One region of the Clostridioides sp. LIBA-2809 genome, then DNA from elsewhere that is predicted to be linked to it. Evidence: riboswitches for the same ligand, from Rfam matches in the RefSeq annotation. Region 1 holds a riboswitch; each other region holds the start of a gene.
The links. A riboswitch is a leader RNA that binds a small molecule or an ion and turns the genes downstream of it on or off. The one in region 1 is predicted to bind cyclic di-GMP.
Positions count from the first base shown of each region.

Region 1 (5,792 bases):
GCACCTGATTCATACCCAAAAAATTCGCTTTCAAATAACTCATTTGGTATAGCACTACAGTTAACAGGTATAAACTGACCTTTCCTCTCACTATAATCATGAATAGCTCTTGCAAATACTTCTTTACCTGTACCACTTTCACCCCAGATAAATATACTACTATTAGTTCTAGCTACTTGTTTTGCAATCGCTTTCGATTTTTCTAATTTATAGCTTTTACCTAAAATTTTGTCAAAGCTACCTTTAGATAAGTTTTTAACTTCATTCTTTAAATATTTCAAAGTATCATTTACTTTTTCAAGCTCAAGAGCAAGTATCTTGGCTTCTGTAACATCAACCTCTGTACATACAACACCAATAAATTCTTCCTTATAAAATATAGGATTTGCATGAACTAACGCATACATATTTTCTTTTTTATCCGTAAAATATAAGTCACTCATACCGATTTTACTATTCAATACTTTCTCTGAGATAGTATTCTCCAAAAATTCGTTCATCGGTCGACCGACTATGTCTTCAGATTTTATATCATACCTTTCCTCCATAAACTTATTCCATAATATAACTACACCTTCGTTATTTATAGCACAAATTCCTTCTTTAATTTGTCCTATAATATATTTTAAAGTCAAACCATAGTCTTCTAAGTGCATATATAGATAATCTCTAATATGTTCTTGTTTTAATACACCAATAATTTTATTATCTCTAAGAACAGGAAGAATTCCTATATTTTTCAATATCATTATATCTCTACACTCATCTAAGGTTAAACCTTCGCTGACATATATTACATCCTTTTTCATTATAAGTTTTACTGTCTGGCCTTCATATTTCTTATGCATGTCATAAAGATTATGTATATCTGTCATAGATATAATACCTTTTAATTCACCAGATGAATCTATTACCATTAGAGTTTTTGTATTGCTTTTTATCATTTCTTTTATTGCATCTTCAATTCTTGTGTCTTCGTCTATAGTTGTAAATTTTGTATCCATTACCTCTTCTACTTTTTTTACTTCTGGTATCGAAAACATAAAGTCCCCCCTTTATAGTAGTACATAATCAAAACTTATTTATACATATTTATTCTAGCATATCATAATAACAATTTATTCAATAATTAATATTAAAATTTCTTAAGTGATTATTATACAGATTTCTAATACAAATTCATGTAAGTACTAAAATGAATACTTAAATCTATACAAATAAAATCAAATGAATTATACCTTTAGTATGTTATTTTTTCAATACTATTTTCACCTTCAAATTATTTTTCTATTCATAAAACAGTTAACATCTATTTTTAAAAAGATTATAGTTACATAAAAAAATGCCTCAAAATGATTTTTAAATCAATTTGAGACAATATATTTTAAAACTTAATAACAAGCAGTATTCTGTATTAGTTTTTTACTCTTTTAGTTTGATACACCAATCCACAAATTGCTATAATACCAATAAGTATATATGGCATTATTTGCGTTTCATCACCTGTTTTTGGTGATTTTACCACTATATCATGTGCTGGTGGCACTGGTGGGTTTATTATTGTATCATTTTTTGATGGTACTGATGTATTTTCTACTATATCACTTGATGGTGGTACTGGTGGATTTATCACTGTATCACCTGATGGTGGTATTGGTGGATTTATCACTGTATCATCTGATGGTGGTATTGGTGGATTTATCACTGTATCATCTGATGGTGGTACTGGTGGATTTATCACTGTGTCATCTGATGGTGGTGATGGCTTAGGTTTATGCCCGTTTGAGTCATTATTATCATTATTTGGTGGTATTGGTGGATTTACATCTGGGTCTCCATCCGTTGGTACACCTATATTGAAATCAACTACTTCACCACTTTTTTGTTCTATTGTATAGCTCAATAAATTTTGCTTACTAGCTGGTAATACAGATGAGTGGTCTTTTTCTCCAAAATCAAAAACTGTCTTAAAATATTGAATGGCTTTTGGGAAAATATAATCATAAGATAATGCAGATACCTTATCTTTTACATTTGGCTTATCTATGCTCTTAAGTTTAAACTTTTGTTGTGTTGAAATCTCTACTTCACCTGTACCTATTACATTTCCGTTTTCATCATAAGCAGTTACTCCATCTGGTAATTTCAACTTAACCACACCACTATAACCTACTAGGGCTATAGATTCTGTTTCATAAGTTCCATCTTGAATTTTATCAAATTTAATATCAGTTAAACCACTACTTAAACTAGGTTTTCCTGTATCATTTGGCTTTAACTCATTACGACCAGCTTCTAATAATGCTTCTAAATAAGCTTTTCTATTTATTTGAGCTTCCTTGTCTTTCAGATATTTAGCTTTTTCTTCTTCAGTATTTGCATTCTCTATCAATCTATCATAAGAATCTATAAGAGTTTGATAAAGCTTAAGTCTCTCTTGTTCATTCATTTGCCCAAGCATAATCCAAATTGCATCTTGAGTTGCAAAATGAATCATACCTTCATATTCTTTTCCACCTAAATTAAATTGTTGCTTATATCCAAATCCATCAAACTCAGAACCTGCATATAGTATAGATTTAATTGCATCTTCATTTTTATTTTCTTGACCATTAAAATCTTCTGCTGGTAAGTATGGACTCTTATTTTTATTACTTGGAGATTTTAAATGATTATTGTAACAAAATGCAGTTTGTTCTCCATCTTCACCTTCTATTACATATTTACCATCCTTATGGCTTGCACCTATAAGACCCTCTATTACATAATCGAAAGTTAAAGTTTTTGTAATATCATCAAATCTTAAATCAAAATAAGGTCTATTTGAACCATCTGTTTCTTTTAATAAACAACTATTCTTTACTTTTGAATTTTTATTATTAGACCAAAAGCTAGTATTTCCATCTCGTGAAGTAAGTACCTCATAAATTTCTGACTGTTCATCTGTTTTTACATCATTTTCGTCTTCCCAGAAATTATATACAATCTTATTTATTTGAGATACAGTAAGATTAAGAATATCTTCAATGTTCTTCTTCAAACTCATTTCTTCCACTTCTAATTTTTCTTCTTCTGATGGTATCATTTCATTTGGTACTTCTTCTAATGATGGTTTATCCCCATCTGGTGTCTCTCCTACTGTTGGTTTTTCTCCATCTGGTGTCTCTCCTACTGTTGGCTTCTCTCCATCTGGTGTTTCTCCTACTGTTGGTTTATCCCCATCTGGTGTCTCTCCTACTGTTGGTTTTTCTCCATCTGGCGTCTCTTCTACTGTTGGTTTCTCTCCATCTGGCGTCTCTCCTACTGTTGGTTTATCCCCATCTGGTGTCTCTTCTACTGTTGGTTTGTCTCCATCTGGCGTCTCTCCTACTGTTGGCTTCTCTCCATCTGGTGTTTCTCCTACTGTTGGTTTCTCTCCATCGAGTATTATATCTTTTCCATCTACTTCGTCAGCATAAGATATTATTGGTGCAAATGCAGTAAATGCTATACTAAAAGCAATTACTAAACTAATTATACTTGATTTTTTAATTTTTATTTTCAAGATTTTCCTCCTATTTATATTTATAGCAGGTTGCACTACTAACTCCATATATCTTTTAAGTGCCCAGGTTTAAGATATACTTCACAGTTTCTATAAATAGGTTTTTAGTAATTTTTAATTCTTATTTTTAAGTATTTTAAGTGCACTTTTTATGAATATCCTAAAATATAATCTTATTATTTAAGATATTCTTGATTAATAAAAGACAAAAATATATTTTCACACTAAAAAAGATACCATAGAGTATCTTGATATAACACAAAAACTTTACCCTGTTGGATGATTGACTTCATTAAATTTTTACTTGTCAATATGGCCACATATTTGAGTCTTTATTTTTGTCTAATATAATTTTAATAGCTATTTCCATCATTATACATTATGCATTACCTTTTGTCTATTTCTTCCATATTATTTATATTATTCCATAATCTTATCGTCATATTGCAACAAAAAACATCCTTAAAGTAATTTTTCAAACTTTTCTAAGGATGTTTTTTTCATATATTTTTATATTATATTATTATTTATATTATATTATTTTATTTTTAATCTTACGTCACCTTTTATTCTTCTTATTAATGGGTGATTAACTGTTCTCATTACATGGTCAGTAATATGATATACACCTAATTTTAATTTTGGTGCAGAACCCATTACTGTGTTACTACAGTCAGTACAGTTTCCTATTAATATAACTTCTGCTCCAGCTTTCTTAAATTCTATACATTTTTGAGCTTGTCCTGGACAGTGTCCTGGATTTTCACATTTTAATGCACCTTTAATTTCTTGAGCTTGTTTACATTTTTGAACTGATACTATATCAGTAACTCCCATTTTAGCTGCTATGTCTCTCATTCTTTCTTCATTAGGTCCACATGCACAGACTAAAAGACCCATTTTTCTCTTTTCATTAACAAATGGCATAGTAACTATTATACCACCACTAGTTTTAGTTATTGGAGTATCTAAAGTAGTAGCTTTACCAGTGAAAGGTCCTCCTAAGATTATCTCTCCGTATTCACCTTTTATTCCACCAGCTCTTTCAATTAATTCTCCAACAGTAGTTCCGATAGGTACATCTTCAAATACTATAGATTCTTTTCCACTGTTTAATTGTCCAACTACAGTTACATTTTTAGATATAACTGGTCTTTTTTGCTCAACAGCTTCTACTATTCTAGTTAATGTCTCTACATTTATTACTACTGCATTAGCTTCTGAAGGTAATTGAGTTGGCTCAAGTAATTTACCTAGAACATCTCTTACTATCGCTCTCTCTTCTCCCATTGGGTACATGTCAACTAGTTCTGCAACTTCTATGTTATCTCCTGGCTTTATTACTTTTTTGAATGCTGCTATTGCTTCTGGATGCTTGCTTTTTATTGCTAGCATACCTTTTCCAGCATTAGTAACTTCCATAGCGTATTTTATACCTTGATAAACTATTTCTGGTCTTTCTTCTATTTCTTTTATGTTGTGAGCTAATAAAGGTTCACATTCAGCTGCATTTGCTAATATTGTTCCACCTTTTAAATCTATGTTTAATTTTATATGAGTAGGGAATCCTGCTCCACCCATTCCTACAACTCCAGCTTCTTTAATTAAGTCAAGTATACTTTCTCCTTTTAATGGTTCAAAAGTATCATCTTGTACTTCATCAGCTTCGATTACTATAGCTTGGTCATTTATTTCACTTATTTTTCCACTAACACTGGCATAAATATTTGCCCCTAATCCAGCTGGTTCTGCGATTAGAGTTCCTTTTTTTACTACATCTCCAACACTTACTACTGGTTTATCTGGACCACCAACGTGTTGTTTTAATAAAATAGAATATAGTTTGTTCAACTAGTACGCCCCCTTAAGTATATTAATTTTTTTATAAGCTGTTCAAATAATGTTAATGTTGTTTTTCTATTACAATGTCTTAACATATTGTTTATTTCTATAGAACATATCGCTTATTAACAAAGCAATTTCTATGCCAACTTTTAAACAAACTTATATCCTTTGAAAATACTGTCTTACAGCATTCATAACTTATTTAAAATATTTAAACTTATTTTAAATAAGTCAATTATTAGACACTTTTTTAATTAATTTAATCTATAATTATTGATATCGCATACATGCATAAAAAGTGTCAAAAAATAGACACCGTCTTTTTATCGACACTTTTCTAACATATATTATATAATTTACCACAACTTTACTTAAAATATACATTTATTACTTATTAATTCCT
Region 1 covers NZ_CP197004.1:3,834,390-3,840,181, forward strand. The annotation lists gene prdR (sigma-54 dependent transcriptional regulator PrdR) at 1-1,043, opposite strand, end outside; gene ACTG44_RS18110 (Cys-Gln thioester bond-forming surface protein) at 1,415-3,544, opposite strand; cyclic di-GMP riboswitch class II at 3,560-3,645, opposite strand; gene prdC (proline reductase-associated electron transfer protein PrdC) at 4,082-5,395, opposite strand; gene ACTG44_RS18120 (polysaccharide deacetylase family protein) at 5,784-5,792, opposite strand, start outside.

Region 2 (5,792 bases), 270 kb from region 1:
TTCACTATCATAAAATGAAGCCATACTTTTTAGTACTTCATCTAATTTACCTGTAGCCTCACCTGTAGCTATCATAGCTCCAAGTAATTTTGGAAACTTTGATTTTGGTGAAAGCATTGAATCTGCAATAGTAGAACCTATTTTTATTTCTGCTACTATACGATTAATCTCTTCTCTCAAGGTAACATTAGTTGACCTTCTAGCTAATGTTTCTAGACCTGAGATACTATTTATACCAGAAGATACTATAATAGCAAACTGTCTACAAAAGTGGCTTATCTGGTCAGCTCCTAAGTCTTTTTTTCTCTTTCTACTAAAGACACTTATGTTTTTACTTTTACTTTCTTTAATTTCAAGAACTCTAAGATTTCTTTTTCTAAGGAGACTTCTAGCTTCATTAAAATCATTGGCTTCAATTACATCAGTTTGTTTTTTTCCATCCTCTTTTATTACTGTATACTTAAAACTTTTCATAATATCATCCTTTAATCAGTCATCAAAATTATTCTAATCATTTCTTCTACTGTTGTCTTTCCATTTAAAACCTTTTTAACTATATCCTCTTTCAGACTAATCATGCCTTGTTTTCTAGCCACCTTTAAAATTTCTCTTTGATTGGCAGATGAATCTATTAACTCTTTTATTTCTGGTGTAATTTCAAGCATCTCAAATATACCTAGACGCCCCTTATATCCTGTATTATTGCATCTTTCACATCCTTCTCCTTTATAAATAGTTACTGATTCATTTACATCAATACCAAGAGCCTTTTTTTCTCCAATGTCTGCTTCATATGAAACCCTACAATGCTCACATATTTTTCTTGTAAGTCTTTGAGATATTACCCCTAAAACGGATGAAGTTATCAGAAAACTTTCTACATCCATATCTAAAAGACGTGAAATTGCTCCAACTGCTGTATTTGCATGTAATGTACTTAAAACTAAATGTCCTGTAAGAGAAGCTCTAATTGCTATTTCTGCAGTTTCAGTATCTCTTATCTCCCCAACCATTATTATATCTGGGTCTTGACGCATAAAAGCTCTAAGCCCACTGGCAAAGGTAAGACCTGCTTTTTCATTTATCTGAGATTGATTTACACCAGGTAATTCATACTCTATAGGGTCTTCTATTGTTAAGAGGTTTCTATTTTCTGTATTTAATTGATTTAACATTGAATATAGTGTAGTTGTCTTTCCACTTCCAGTAGGGCCAACTACCAATATAAGTCCATAAGGAGTGTTTATCAACTCGTCATATATCTTAGAGCCATGTTCATCTATTCCTAGTACTTCTTTACTAACCATAAAATTACTCTTATCAAGAACCCTCATGGCTATCTTTTCATCCCTATTAGTTGGCATTGTAGAAACCCTAAAATCTATAGGTTTGTTATCTACTTTTAAATAGATTCTGCCATCTTGCGGTATTCTCTTTTCAGATATATTTATATCTGACATTATCTTGATACGACTTACTACTGCTTTGTATGGTGCTGAGTTCATCCTCATATATTCCCTTAACATTCCATCTATCCTAAATCTAACACGCATGTAATTTTCGCTTTGTTCTATATGTATATCACTTGCTTCCATTCTAACAGCATTTTCTAGTATGTTGTTTACTAATCTTACTATTGGAGCTGCATTTACATCTTCTTCAAGTATTACTGTTTCTCTTACTCCACCAGTTCTATTCTTGTTGTACTCAGTCATAGCTTTATTTATTTCTGAATGTGCATAAGCATGACCTATTGCTTTGTTTATATCTTCTGCACTCGATATAAATATCTCTACATCTTTACCTGACATACGTCTTACATCTTGAACTGCTTCTCTATCTTGTGGGTCTGACATGGCTAGACATATCTTGTTTCCATCTATTTTGAATGGAAATACAGCATATCTTTTGCATATATTTTCTGGAACCATTTTTGTAGCTAATGTGTCTATTTCTGTTCCTTCTAAAAATACACTTTCTATATCCAAAAGTTCTTTTAATACACTTATTAATAAGTTACTATCTATAAGACCTTCTTGTACTAGAAATTCTCCTAGTCTTTTTCCACTGTTTTTTTGCTCTGATAATGCCCATTTAAGCTGGTCTTCTGTTATGTATCCTTTTTCAACCAGTTTGTCTCCTATTCTAACTTTTTTAGCCACAGATTTCACTCCTTTACTATCTCAATTATATCATCATTTGTGATTGGACATTAAATAAAATAGTATAAAAGACAGGAAGATTTTCTTCCTGTCTTTTTTATTATATTTATCATTAAGTTTACATATAATTAAATATTGAAGATACTACTCAGCACTAGTTTCTAAATTATCTATAAGAATTATATATATTTTACCATTAAAAGCATCATCTAACTCATGCTCTTTAGCTACATCTACATTTGTATAAACCTTATCTTTTCCTATGTCAGATACTAGTTTATCTGCTTGTTCTTTTGTTATTGTTACGCCATCTATCAATAATGCTAATTTTTTACTATCACTAACTTTAACTAAACCATAAGTTCCACCAATATCAGAATTTTCTATATCAGATTCCAAGTATGATTTTAAGTGTGTTTTTATATCTGTAGGTAATGTGTTAGTATCTGCATAATAAGATAATGCTGCACTCTTAACTGAACTATAATCAGACTCAACACTTGCTACCTTAGCCTTATTTATATTACTAAATAAAGCTGGAACTGCTACTACTGCTAATATACCTATAATTGCAATTACTACCAATAATTCCACTAAAGTGAAACCTTTTTTATTCTTTCTTAACTTCATTTTTATTCCCCCTCAAATTTTTTAATTAATACTTACTTATAATATATCTGGTTAAAAATCTAAGTAAAATTATTTACACGTACTAACCAGATTTATTTCTAGCATATAACCATTTTAAAACAAAAAATGCTATGAAAATAAAAGTATCCATAAATAAATACAATTCCATAGCCGGTTGCACCACTAACTCCATATGTTCTAAGGTGCCCAAATCACAGAACATATATCAACGTTTCTATTTTTATTAAATTCAGGGTAATGCATAATTATATATACATATCCACTTATATTATATAATAGTTACCAAATTTTATCAACTAAGTTTATATTATTTATATATACCAATAATTTACATATTGAAACACAGTTCATACAAATAATTATACTATACAAAAAAAGAAACATCTCCCTACAATTATCATATATCGTAAGGAGATATTTATAAATTATCATTTAGTTTTATCATTGTCATTTCCATCCTTTGCTAATATTTATTTGAAAGCTAGAAGCTATTACAATATAGTATTTTATTAAAATCATCTATTATAAACATTCTATCTCTTTTAATTATGATTCAGCCACAATCACTATATAAATGAAACTCTTCATTTACAGATATGCTCATTGTGCAAAATTACTTTCTTTACAGTAACTTTATATAATCCAGAACCCTCTCACAAACATCAAAGATATAGAATAGATACTATTTTCAATTCTTATAAATAAACTTTCAATAGACTTTTATATTCCTTCTAGATTGTGGCTGAATCATTTAAGTATTAGGGGTTCATCTTCTGACCTTCCCATTGGAAACACCTCTTTCTTTGTTTATATTTACATAATACTACATAATCTGAAATTTTTCAATACTTTTTCCAAATATTTTTTATATTCATAATATTCATTATTTATGCACTTTTTCATATTTCTTTTTACGTATCTATTATAAATTCTAAAACATAATCTTTTTCTAAAATCGCATATACTCTTATAATAAATAAAAGACAGCTCTATAAATTTAAGTATCAAAAAAGAGTTGCTCAAAAGTTTTATATCCTTTTAAGCAACTCTTATAAGTCCAATAAATTAGAATAATTTACTTACTGATTCGTTAGAGAATATCATTCTTATAGCATCTCCAAATAAAGGAGCTACAGTTTTTATCTTTATTTTATCTATTCTTTTTTCTTCAGGAAGTTGTATAGTATCAAGAACTATTAACTCACTTATCTCTGAATTAGAAATTCTCTCAATAGCTGGTCCTGATAATACACCATGAGTACAACAAGCATAAACATCTTTTGCACCAAACTCTTTAAGTGCATTTGCCGCATTAACTATTGTTCCAGCTGTATCTATCATATCATCTAATAGTATAACATTTTTACCTTTAACATCACCTATTAAGTTCATAACTTCACATACATTAGCTTTTGGTCTTCTCTTATCTATTATAGCTATTGGCACTTCTCCATTTAAAGAATTAGCAAATTTTCTTGATCTAGTAACACTTCCTAAATCAGGAGATACCACTACTAAATCTTCTATTTTCTTTTCATTGAAGTAATCTGCTAATATTGTTCCACCTAATAAGTGGTCTAGTGGTATATCAAAGTATCCTTGTATTTGAGCTGCATGTAAATCCATTGTTAATACTCTATCTGCTCCAGCAGCAGTTATTAAGTTTGCAACTAATTTAGCAGTGATTGGATCTCTTGCCTTAGCTTTTCTGTCTTGTCTTGCATATCCATAGTAAGGAATAACAGCTGTTATTCTTCCTGCTGATGCTCTCTTTAATGCATCAATTAAGATTAATAACTCCATTAAGTTATCATTTACTGGGCTATTAGTAGATTGTACTACAAACACATCACAACCTCTTACTGTCTCGTTCATGTTTACACATATTTCACCATCACTGAATGTACCTACTTCACAGTCTAGCACTGATACACCTATATAGTCAGCTATTTTCTGTGCTAACTCTTTCGATGAATTACCTGCAATAATTTTAATCTCGCTTCCGCTAGTATTCATTTATGTAACCCTCCTGAAAATTTTAAAATCCTAATGAATATAATTTATAATAATTTCGAGCTAAATTTATTAGCCAAAATAATAAACTAATGATTACTTACCTTCTTCATCTTTTTGCTTTTTCTTCTCTACCCAGCCTTCTTTAATAACTTGTCTTTCTCTAGCTATTGCCAAAGCTCCATCTGGAACATCGTGTGTTATTGTTGAGCCAGTTGCTATATATCCTTTTTCTTCTACAACTACTGGTGCAACTAGGTTGGAATTTGAACCTATAAATGCATTATCTTTTACTATTGATTTAAATTTATTTTTACCATCATAGTTTACAAAGACTACTCCACATCCTATATTTACATTTTTACCAACATGTGCGTCTCCTATGTAAGAAAGATGAGATGCTTTTGAACCATCTTCTATAATAGCATTTTTTACTTCAACAAAATCACCTATTTTTACATTGTTTCCTAAGTTACTCTTTGGTCTTAAATATGCATATGGACCAATAGTAGTATTTTCTCCAACTTTACTATCAATTATAGTTGAATTTTTTACTTCTGTACCATCACCTATTTCTGAGTTTGTTATAGATGAATTCATTCCAATTATACAATCTGAGCCTATCTTTGTTTTTCCTTGTAACATAACACCTGGATATATTATAGTATCATTACCTATCTCAACATCAGATTCTATATAGGTAGAGTTAGTGTTTATTATAGTCACTCCATTTACCATATGAGATTCATTTATTCTTCTTCTCATAATCTCTTCTGCTTTTGATAATTCTACTCTTGAATTAACACCCATAAGCTCTTCAATAGTTGAACCTGCAAATGCACCAACTTTAAGACCTTTATCTCTCATTATTTTAGCAGTATCAGTTAAATAATATTCGCCTTGTGCATTGTTATTATTTAACAAATCCAATGCTTCTCTAAGGCTCTTACCATTGAAACAATAAAT
Region 2 covers NZ_CP197004.1:4,100,475-4,106,266, forward strand. The annotation lists gene ACTG44_RS19305 (type II secretion system F family protein) at 1-474, opposite strand, end outside; gene ACTG44_RS19310 (GspE/PulE family protein) at 486-2,162, opposite strand; gene ACTG44_RS19315 (type II secretion system protein) at 2,307-2,792, opposite strand; cyclic di-GMP riboswitch class II at 2,953-3,038, opposite strand; gene ACTG44_RS19320 (ribose-phosphate diphosphokinase) at 3,879-4,829, opposite strand; gene glmU (bifunctional UDP-N-acetylglucosamine diphosphorylase/glucosamine-1-phosphate N-acetyltransferase GlmU) at 4,923-5,792, opposite strand, start outside.
Region 2: linked by a shared signal. The riboswitch ahead of ACTG44_RS19315 (type II secretion system protein) and the one ahead of ACTG44_RS18110 (Cys-Gln thioester bond-forming surface protein) in region 1 are both predicted to bind cyclic di-GMP.

Region 3 (5,792 bases), 560 kb from region 1:
GTTCCAATAAAAAGATACCTTTTCATTTCCAACAGCAGTACTAGTTGCTATTTTATTAATTTTTGGTATATTCATTTCTGGCTTTGGTATTTCTTCATAAACATTATTTAAAAACTCAACTTTAGATATTTCTGCAAGATTTCTATCATTAGCTGTTGTAGCTGTTATTTTTATAGTTATCTTTTTCACTGCTACTTGTTTACCAAGATTTATAACTATATCGCTATTTTGAACTTCTGCATATGTTTCTAAAGCTGACCTACTATATGTAGATGTCGTAGAGTTATCATCTTTACTAATATTATTATCTTCTTTTGGTGTATCTTTGTCTAAATCAGATTTATCAGTTGATGAGCTTTCTTTATCATTACTCTCTTTATCATTGTTTTCTTGTTCATTTGTATTAGAATCTGATTCTTCTTTATCATTGTTTTCTTCTTGAGTATTATCTGAGTTATTATCAGATTGCTCTGTATTTTCTTCTTTATTATTTACTTCTTCTTGTTGTTCTTCTTTTAAAGTTTTCACATACTCTTTGTTTTCATAAGGAATCTGTTGAACATTACCATCTTTATCCGTAACCTCAACTATTCCTTTTGCTGGAGCACTCCCTTCAGGAGCTTTAATATTTATGACTTCCATATCAAGTGCTTCTGATAAAGCTATATCCATCACTGCCGGTTTTTCTTCTGATATTTTATCATCTTTATTTGCTGGAGATATTGTAACTCCATTGTTTTCTCCACTAAACAAATCTTCTATAGTACCTTGAATATTTGTATCACTATTTTCTTCTAATGTTACCTTACTTGTATCTACTATAGGATTGGTAGGTACTATACTTTCTAGACTATTTGCATTTTCATTTTGTCCTAGATTTTTATGTACATAGTCTAGGTCAGCAATATCTACCTTTCCATCTCTATTTAAATCATATTCTTTTTTATTTGAATCTATATTTTCTAAAACTTCATTATAATCATTTTTATCTACTTTTCCGTCTCCATTTACATCACCCATTAAGAATAGTTCATAGTTTAAAGGTTTATTTTTACTATCTACACTTGCTCTATTACTTAATAAAACCCTTTGAGAATAACTTGATATATCAATATCTTTAACTTCTTTATTCTTAAATCCACTTCCAGATACTTCTACCTTGTATTTTCCAACAGGTAAATTGCTGAACATAATATTATAATATGATATATTTTCATCTTTTTCTTTTATTTCACTTCTATTTGCAGATAATTTTTTGATAGTATATTCTATAGTATCTGTTCCTATATTTATACTTCCTGAATTTTTACCTCCAAGTTTTATTATCCCACTATTATTACTACCATCTTTTAATTGTAGTTGTATATCAGTTATACTTTCTGATTCATTATTTTTGATTGGAAGTGAAAAATTTAAATCCACTTCTAGATTCCCCTTTAGCTTTTCTGTAACTGATTTTTCAACTGCCCTTAGTTTTCCCTCTAATATAGGCTCTGCAAAAACATTCAATGGTGCACTACACATGGACACTGCTAGTACACAAGATATTGCCTTTTTCATGAAATAACAATCCTCCCTCAATAAATCTTTAATTTTCCATGAATTTAAATGCTATAGTTTCAGACAATAAAAAAAGACACTCAAAGAGAATCTTTATTATAAATAAAAAGAACTTGCTCTTTTTAGCAACTGGCTGATATGGCTTTATAAGCTTTAATCCCTATAGTTTTGCGTCATTAGATTTCCCTAATTTTGCCATTTAATTTTCAATGCTTTTATACCCATTTTATACTATATTTAAACTTTTTAATACAATTTTTTTATGTTAAAATACAAAAAAAGAATATTTATATTATTATGTTAATATAAATATTCTTTATCATTATAAATACATTACTTATATGTTATTTTCTAATTATTATCTTATTACATATTTCCAGCGCTTATCTATATATTATTATCAAAGTATTTAAATCTCTATAAACACCTATTCTTTATATCTTCCATAAAACTCATGTGTTGCATATATAGTCTTATCTCCTGTCATAGTTAATCCAAATCCCATTATTTCATATCCCTTATGTAACATATTTGTACCTTCCTCAGGATTTGTCTTCCACTCATTAAAAATAAAGTTTCCTATATCATCTGCATCTCTATTCGTATATACAGGCTTATCTGGGATTTTATACTTAATTATATTTTCCCCTTGAACAGAAATGTATCCAGGTTTAATCTCACTCCAATCTAGATACTTCAAAAAAGTAGAATACGAATTTTTACCATTTATAGTGTGAGATAAAGTCTTTTTATTTGCCATTAAATTAGACCAGTCATTTGCTAGACCTTCTAATCTACTTGCTACAGATAACTCTCTTACTCCATTTTCTTTTCTGTATTGTTTTGTAAGAGCATATATTTTTCCCTTTATCCTATCCTTAAATACTTTATCATTTGGATTATAGTACAATCCTTGTTGGTTTGGCGAAGCTTGATTTATACATTGCTTGATGACATTTTGATTTATTCCTCCTAGTACAGTCAATTTATCTGCACCACTTAAAATACTCTTATTGCTACCATTTTCAACTAAAACCACAGGCGCATTTTTTGCTATTGTAGAAGCTGCCAATGCATCAGTTAGTTGCATACCCTTACTTAAATAAAATTCTTTACTGTCTTTATAGAACTCTTGTATAACTCTCTTATTGGTATCAAATCTATCTGTTCCACCTAATCTAACAGAATTTGTACTCTTAACCAGTTCATCACTTATTATCTCACTAGAACCAAGTGCATAACTCTTTAATCCTGTTGTATCAAATCCTACACTGCCTCCATCTGTAAGTATTATAGGTACTCCATCTCTTGCTGCTACTGGTGATGCACTTATTGCATCTGCTTCTCCTGTAATTCCATTAGCTATAATTACTTTATCTATTGGTTTGATTTCTTTGATTTTTTCAGCTATTTTTATGCTTGTATCAAATCTATTCTCACCAAATATTCTTTGTACAACCTTCTTTTTAGATAGTAACTGATTTTCAACATTTTTACTTATTGTCGATTCTGAACCTATTATATATATAGTATTTGCTTTGTTTAATCTTTCCATAGTAGTATTTGGGATTTGATTTTGTTTTGTCATTAAAATAGGCGCGTTTAATGCTCCTGCTAAACCACTTGCACTCAAGCCATCTGACAAGCTATTATCCGAATTGATTAGTATTGCTGTATTGTAGTTTTGTTTGTCTGCTATTTTTGCTGCTGTCTCATATCTGTCAGTTCCTTTTATTTGTTCAACTGATGTGAGCGCATTTACTCTAGGAGTATTTACCATTACTAAAAATAGTGTAAGTCCTATAGCAAATATCTTTCTACTATTCTTCATATTTTTTTACCCCCAATATTAGTTTTTATAATTTTGTTATATTGATTTTACTTAAACTTAATAAAAAGTTACAATTTTGTTACCATATTTTATATATGATACCATAGTTATCCATCTAACTCAAACAATATAATTAAAGTTTTTATTATTCATAAATTCAAAACATTATAACTTATTTTCTTTAATTAAGTGATAGTCTCAAAAGTTTTATTAAGTTATACACTCAAAACAATATAATTTAATAAGTATTTATTTTCTATAAACTTTCTTATGTTCAAAGTTTTTTAAATGGATATCTTAGAATACAGTGACTACAAGATATAATAATCAAAAACAATAAAAAGATGGTATCCTAACTTATTTTAAGATACCATCTTTTCATTATTTCTATTTTAATTGTTTATACTTATTTATTATCTATATTATATCTTACTTAGCTAAACATTATCTAAATAAACTTACAAATTTAAATTTTATATACTATTAGTTTCTAGTAAATAAGTTTATTTTTTCTGCTATTTTCTCAATAGCATTTTTAGCTATTCCTTCACCTATTTGTACTAACTTAGTAGTATTCTTAAGTCTTAATTCAACTACTTCTTCTTGTGACTTAGAAAGTTCTTCTGTCGTTAATATTATTGGTGCCTTTGCACTAGCTGCAAGTGGTGCTGCTGTAAGTGCATCAACTAATTGTCCGTTTCCACCTACATAACCATCTTTTGCAACATATGCTTTAGTTGCTCCTGCATAGTACTTGTTGATTACTTTAGCATTAGTGTCTTTTCTGTTTTCTCCTGCTAATCTTTCAACTTTATTATTTAAATCTATTTCAACTAATTTATCTTCAACGTCTTTTGATACAGAGTTCTCTCCACCAACTATTTCTAATTCTTTTCCATTTAATAACTTCTCAGCTTTAGTATCCAATTCGTTACCTGTAACTATTATTGGAGCACCAAATTGAGCAGCTCTAGCAGATATACTCATAGCATCTGCTTCTCCATTTCCACCTACTACGAAAGCAGTCTTAAATGTATCTTTTAATTGTTTTGCTATTTCTAAAGAAGTTTCAAATCTATCTTCTCCAGAAACTCTTTCAACTTTATTTACACCTAACTTAGCAAGTTTTTCTTCAGTTTCTTTTGATATTTTAGATTCTCCACCTACTATATATATTTTCTTAGAAGATAAGTTGCTTCCAAGTACTCTTAATATCTCAGCTTCTATTTCTGATGGTAATGAATCTTTCTTTGATAATAGTATTGGTGCATTTTTTTGAGATGCAAGTGGTGCTGATGCCAATCCATCAACTATAGCATCCTCTCCAACTAAGATTATTGCTTCTGCTGCTCCATCATTAAATCTCTCTTTGCTAACCTCTACTGCTGTTGTAAATCTTGAATCTCCAGATAAAACTTCTACCTTTAATTCTTTTCCATCTTTAACATCAGTTAATACTTTGTGTAAATCTCTTACTAACTTATGGTTTTTGCTTGATATACTCATTGTTTCTGGCTTTTCATTTGTCTTGCTTAAAATCATATCAAAGCTTGATTTTTCTGGCTTATCTTTATCATCACTATCTTCTTGCTCTTGAGTAAGTATTGCTACATTTTCAAATGTTAAAGAATATCCATTTTTAACCTTATTAACTATTTGTCTTCCTGATGTAGTTAATCTAACTCCATCGAATAAATCTTCTGCTGATATATCTTGTAAATCTGCATTTTTAACTGTTATTGTATGTAATTCTTTTGATTCTATATCACTATATTTCTTTTCATAACCTTCAAAAGTACTTTCTTCTGATATTATTTGTTTTGAGAAATCTAAGTGTTGGTCTCCCACATTTATAGTAATAACATTTTTTGAATCTTTCGCTCTTTTTACTTCAACTGAACTTGTAGATTTTATTGTTGCTGTTAATTTGCTATCAGAATCTTCTGCTAAAGTTGCATTGAAAGCATTAACTGCATCTACTATTTCTTGAGCTGTTTTGTAATTTTCAATTTTATAGTCGACTACTTTTCCGCCTAGAGTTTGATGACCTTTGTCTTGTATAGTAACTTTTAAACTTTGTCCTTCTACTAATGCATTTATTTTGTTTTGTAATTGAGTTGCATTAGTTAAATTTACATTGTCAACTTTTATATCGTAAACTCTATCATTTACATTTGCTCCTGCTTTTGTCTCTTCAAATTTAATCTCTAATGCTTTTCTAACTTCTTCAATTAATTTAGTAGAATCTTTCGCACTTACTGTGTAACTTTTATCAACATTTTCTGACACAGTGTTGTCTGCAAATATTGGTGCTGCTGCACTCATAACTGTGGCTCCTGCCATTACTATTGCCATACTTCTCTTTTTGTTGCTTAACATATTTATGTCCTCCGAATATTAT
Region 3 covers NZ_CP197004.1:3,277,226-3,283,017, forward strand. The annotation lists gene ACTG44_RS15500 (M60 family metallopeptidase) at 1-1,560, opposite strand, end outside; cyclic di-GMP riboswitch class I at 1,682-1,767, opposite strand; gene ACTG44_RS15505 (cell wall-binding protein Cwp9) at 1,988-3,391, opposite strand; gene ACTG44_RS15510 (cell wall-binding repeat-containing protein) at 3,875-5,770, opposite strand.
Region 3: linked by a shared signal. The riboswitch ahead of ACTG44_RS15500 (M60 family metallopeptidase) and the one ahead of ACTG44_RS18110 (Cys-Gln thioester bond-forming surface protein) in region 1 are both predicted to bind cyclic di-GMP.

Region 4 (5,792 bases), 520 kb from region 1:
TCAAAATGGATATATAGAAAGGAATAAATTTATGAAATTTAAAAAATGGATTAGTATGATTTTATCTATATCAGTAATAAGTGCTCTGTTTGTAGGTTGTACAAATAAAGCTAATTCTAATGAAACTTCAAATGAAAAAATATCATACGAAATAAATTCAACAAAAAATAATGATAATAAGATTGAATCTAATAAATTTAGTTTAGGAACATCAGAAATAGTTATAAGAGGAAAGACAATACCTTTTAAGATAGAAGGTATAATATCAGCTCCTAAAGAGATAAAAGAAAAAGCACCTGTAGTATTAATCTTTCATGGGCAACATGGAGATGGAGAAAATGATTTTGAAGATGGATTTAAATATCTTACTGAAGATTTAGCGAAAAATGGTATTATAGGAGTATCTATTGATACTTCAGTAAACTATACTTTTAAGTATGGAGAACCTGTAGAAAACGAGAGAATCACATATTTAACTCAGGCTTATATAAAAGCATTTCAAGATGCAAATGAGGGAAATAAAAACGGATTTGGAGTATATCTTAAAGATAAAGTTGATTTAAATAATATTGGTCTTATAGGTCATTCTGTAGCTGGTTCTGGTGTATTCAAAATAGCACAAGACCAAATACAAAAAGAGTTTAAGGGAATAAAAGGAATTATATCACTTACACCAGCCTATAATAGTCCGATAGAAAAGTTTCCAGATATACCAACAACAATAATAGTATCAGAGTACGATGGAGATGTTATTCACAGTGGAGATGATATTTTTCATGCTATATCCTTAGATAAAAATAGAAAAAGCCCATTGGGACTAACTTATTTAGTAGGTGGAAATCATAATGCATATAACTCAGTTTTGGGAGAAAAGGAATTTTCTGCACCACGAGATACGGATGGGACTTATCCTGAAAAATTATGTAAAGAAGAACATAGAGATTTCTTTTCTAATTATGCAGTTGACTATATGAAATCTATTTTTGACTTTGATGATAGCGAATCACCTATTTTTAGTAAAAAGGGATTGCCATATAAAATGTATGGGTATCAGACATTAAACAAAGTTAAATATAATGGTTCTTTAGATTTATTCAATCAAAAATCATTTAAAGATATAGATTCAAGTGATGTTGATACAAAAGAGGTAGTTGAATCAGAGAGATTAGATAAAGATACTGCAAAACTTTTTAGTAATATAAGCTCAAGTGAAGATGTTGATTTATTGCAAGTTGATTGGAAATCTAAAGAAGCAAAAATAGAGTTACCTTTAAGTAATAAAAATTTAAAAGATTACTCTGCACTAAAATTTAGATGGGCGTTGAATTCTCCTAGTGAGTTAAATAGTAAAGATAAGAAGGTTTCAGTTAAACTTAGCTTAATTGATTCTAAAGGAAAAGAAAGTAGTGTAATAATGGATAATGATAAAGTGTCTGCTATAAAATATTTTGAGGGTAAAGCTGTGAGAGATGAATATGTAGAAGGAAAATTTATGGAGTTTTGGTCAAGATATACTCCAGTAAGTGATACAATAATACCTATTGAAAAGTTTAAAAACATAGATTTATCTAATGTAAAAGGCATTAAATTTGAATTTGAAAATCCAGATACAGGTTCAATTATGTTAAATAAAATAGTTGGTATAAAATAGTAATATAAGTCCTAGGTAAAATTATAAAATATCTAGGGCTAATTTTGTTAGACTTCAAGAATTTAAACTGAAAATATGTTGCTTTTATAATGGCTGTATGAAAATAAGGCTAATAATATCTTATTAAGATAGAGTAACTTTTAAGAATTTTATATACAAATTATGTTATCATAAATAAAGATATAAATTCTAAAATTTGTTAATAAAATAGAAGACAAGGAGGGTAAGTTTTATGTTTTCAAAAATCCTAGTCAAAACATTTATCAAAGATAGTGAAAATGTTCAAAATAGAGATGTTAGAAATAAGTATGGTTATGTAGCTGGTGTAGTAGGTATATTATCTAATTTACTTTTATTTGTAGTAAAGGTGTCTATAGGTATGCTCACAGCAAGTATAGCCATAATGGCTGATGCATTTAACAATCTTTCTGATATGGCATCTTCAGCAATAACTATGATAGGATTCAAATTAGCAAGTAAGCCAGCTGATAAAGAGCATCCTTTTGGACATGGAAGAATAGAATATTTATCCGCATTAATAGTAGCATTTATGGTGATGTTGGTAGGACTTCAATTTATAAAGTCATCTGTAGAAAGGATAGTAAATCCAGTACCTATAAAATTTGAAGTAATACCTCTTGTACTTTTAATTGCTTCTATAATGATTAAAGTTTGGTTAAGTAAATTTAATAAATTTATGGGAAATAAAATTAATTCTTCAGCATTAAAAGCAGTTTCACTTGATGCTTTAGGAGACGTATTCACATCGAGTTGTGTAGTAATATCATTTGTTATAGCTAGGTTTACTAGTTTTCCTATAGATGGCTATGTTGGTATTGCAGTATCACTAGTAATACTTTATGCTGGATTTTCACTTGTAAAAGATACTATAAATCCTCTTCTAGGAGAAGCCCCAGATGAAGAAATGGTAAAATCCATTATAGAATTATTACTATCTTATAAACATATTATAGGGACACATGATTTAATAATCCATAACTATGGAGTTGGACGATGTATTGCATCTATACATGCAGAAATTCCATCAAATATAGATATAATGGAAATTCATGAAATCATAGATACTGCTGAGAGAGAAATATCTGAAAAATTGGATATATATTTGGTAATTCACATGGACCCTATATGTCTTGAAGATGAAGAAGTTATGTCAGCAAAGGAAGAACTTGAAAAAATACTTAAGAAAAATAGTCTCGTAAAATCTATGCATGATTTTAGAATAGTTGGAAAAGGAAATAAGAAAAATTTAGTGTTTGATATAGTAGTTAATCCTTCTGAGTTCTCTAAAAATATGTCAGAAGAAGATTTAAAAGAAGATATAACGAGATTAGTTAAGGAGATGAATCCTGAATATAATTGTGTAATTGTTGTGGATAAGGATTTTATTTAATGATTACCTAAAATTGTTATAAGGAAAAAAATGTAAAATATATAGACAATAAGATATAGTCATTATATAATATAAATATATAATTGTATTTAGTATGAATATAACAATTTTAATTGTTTTTTATAAAATATTATAGAGATGTTGATGTATGTCTTATTATTGGGCGCCTTATGGACATACTGAGTCAGTGGTGCAACCGGCTATGAATATAAATTTATTTATTTTCATAGCTTTTTTTGTATAATTTTTTGATAAAAATTAATTTAAATGGGATATCAATGGAAATTTATAAACTATAGACAGTATAGAGGGGAGAAATCTATATGAAGAAGGGTAATAAAAGGGCATTATTAATAAGCTTAATTATGATTTTAAGTATGGTAGTATCTACAATATATCCAACTGTATCTTATGCTTCGGAATTAGGAGATAACAGTCAGAGTCAAAATAGCTCAACTAGTTCATCAAGTGGGGAAGAGAAGCCATCAGATAATAAAAAGCCAGAGCAGACTCCAGAAGGAGAGAAGCCATCAGATAATAAAAAACCAGAGCAGACTCCAGAAGAGGAGAAGCCATCAGACAATAAAAAGCCGGAACAGACTCCAGAAGTAGAAAAACCATCAGATAATAAAAAACCAGAGCAGACTCCAGAAGAGGAGAAGCCATCAGACAATAAAAAGCCGGAACAAACTCCAGAAGGAGAAAAACCATCAGACAATAAAAAGCCAGAGCAGACTCCAGAAGAGGAGAAGCCATTAGACAATAAAAATACAGAGCAGATTCCAAAAGAAGAGAAGCCATTAGAAGATGAAAATCTATTAAAAACTTTAGAAGAAGAACTTAATGAAGAGAATGAAGATTATGGATTCATTATAAAAATTAATAATAGTACAATAGAAACTGAATCAATGAAAAAAATATCATTTAAATTAACTTATACTCCAACATCAAAGGGAATACAAGCAGGTGATTCAATAACTTTCAAGGTGCCAGATGTATTTAATAAAGTTAATTTAGATTATACAAGTGAATGTTTTGATAAAACAGAAAGTAATGGAGAATACACACTTACATTTAGAGAACTACCTAATGGTCAAAGTATAATGCAAGGGAAAATAGGTCTAGAAGCATATGTTAAAAAGGTTGATGAAGAAACAAATACAAAAATTCATATTGAAACTACTGGAAAGATAGAAAGTGGAAGTGGAGATGTGGATGTAGAAATAAAGCCTGGAGATAAGGACGATGTAGAAGAGGCTAAAGGAACACTTAAAAAGCTTGTTGAAGGAAGAAAATCAACTACTGTATTTATGCCAGTTAAAAATAAAGATATAAATTATAGTATACAAGTAAATGAAAAACAGGAAGAATTAAAAGACATTATTTTGTATGATGAACTTCCAGAAGGGTTGACATTGGTAAATAATTCTGTGAGTGTAGTAGCAAGTGATGGGAAAGAAGTGAGTGATTTTAACATTGAACAGAATACAAACTCTATCTCAGTTAATTTTGGGAATATAGATAAAGCGTATACAGTTAAATATAAAGCTAGAATTAGTGATGAAAATGCAAAACATGATAATAAATATAAAAATGTAGCTAGGATAGAATCTGATGGTAAGAAGGTACAAGAAGACGATGCTACTGTAAGTGTATTTGATAGAGGTAGCGATTATCTTTTGACTAAAGGGCATTCAGGAGCAACAAATATTACTCAAGTTGGTCAAGTAATAAACTATCAGATTTCAGTAAATGATGATAAGTCACCAATAAGTAATGTTGTTATAACAGATAACATACCAGAAGGTATGAGATTAACTACAGCAGGAGAAGCTGGACATGATTTTAGAGTTGTAGAAATTCCAATGAATGGAAGTTGGACTCCTTGGAGTAAAGAAAAAATTGCCAACAACATTTCGTATAAACTAGAAGAAAAAAGAAATGAAAGTGGTCAAGTAGATAAAGTTATAACTGGATTTACAATTAATCTTAGTAAAGAAGAAGTAGAATCAAAATTTTATATAGCTTATACATTAAAGGTTATTAGTATTGAAGATAGTTATACAAATAGAGCTGTTCTTGATGCAAATAACAGTAAAGTTGATAAAAGTGATGAGATAAGTTTTAAGAAGAATTCTGGATTAATAAGTGCAAAAAAAGAAGTTGATAAAAAAGTCTTAAATAGCAATGATAATCAGATTGTTAAATACAAAATAAATATGTCAACTTATGGTGTTTATGATTCAGGTCAAGTAAATCTTTTGGATAAAGTAAATCCAGCTTTAAAAATATCTAATATAAAATATTCTGATAATCTTGAACTTAAAAAAGAAGCTGGAGATGGAAAAAACACTATAAGATTAGTAAATAAATATGAATTTAAGCAGATAAAAGAAGGCGAACCTGTGCAAAGTTGGGTTACATTTGATGCAGATTTCACGGATGTAAAAGTTGGAGAGACTATACAAAATGTAGCTCAGATTAATGGCTCAAGTCCTCCTGGAGTAGAAACTACTAAGCAAGGTTATGCTTTTGAAGCTAAAAAAGTAGATGCTTTAGATAAAAGCGCACTTTCAGGTGCTAAATTTAATTTAGAAGATGTATCTGGAAATGTAGTAGTTAAGAATTTAGTTAGTGATGAAGATGGTATAATTCAATCTAGTGTAAAAAAACCAGGAACATATTATTTAGTAGAAATAATGGCTCCAAGTGGATATGAAAAATTAAAGG
Region 4 covers NZ_CP197004.1:3,316,536-3,322,327, reverse strand. The annotation lists gene ACTG44_RS15695 (alpha/beta hydrolase family protein) at 32-1,651, shown strand; gene ACTG44_RS15690 (cation diffusion facilitator family transporter) at 1,884-3,062, shown strand; cyclic di-GMP riboswitch class II at 3,188-3,273, shown strand; gene ACTG44_RS15685 (SrtB-anchored collagen-binding adhesin) at 3,386-5,792, shown strand, end outside.
Region 4: linked by a shared signal. The riboswitch ahead of ACTG44_RS15685 (SrtB-anchored collagen-binding adhesin) and the one ahead of ACTG44_RS18110 (Cys-Gln thioester bond-forming surface protein) in region 1 are both predicted to bind cyclic di-GMP.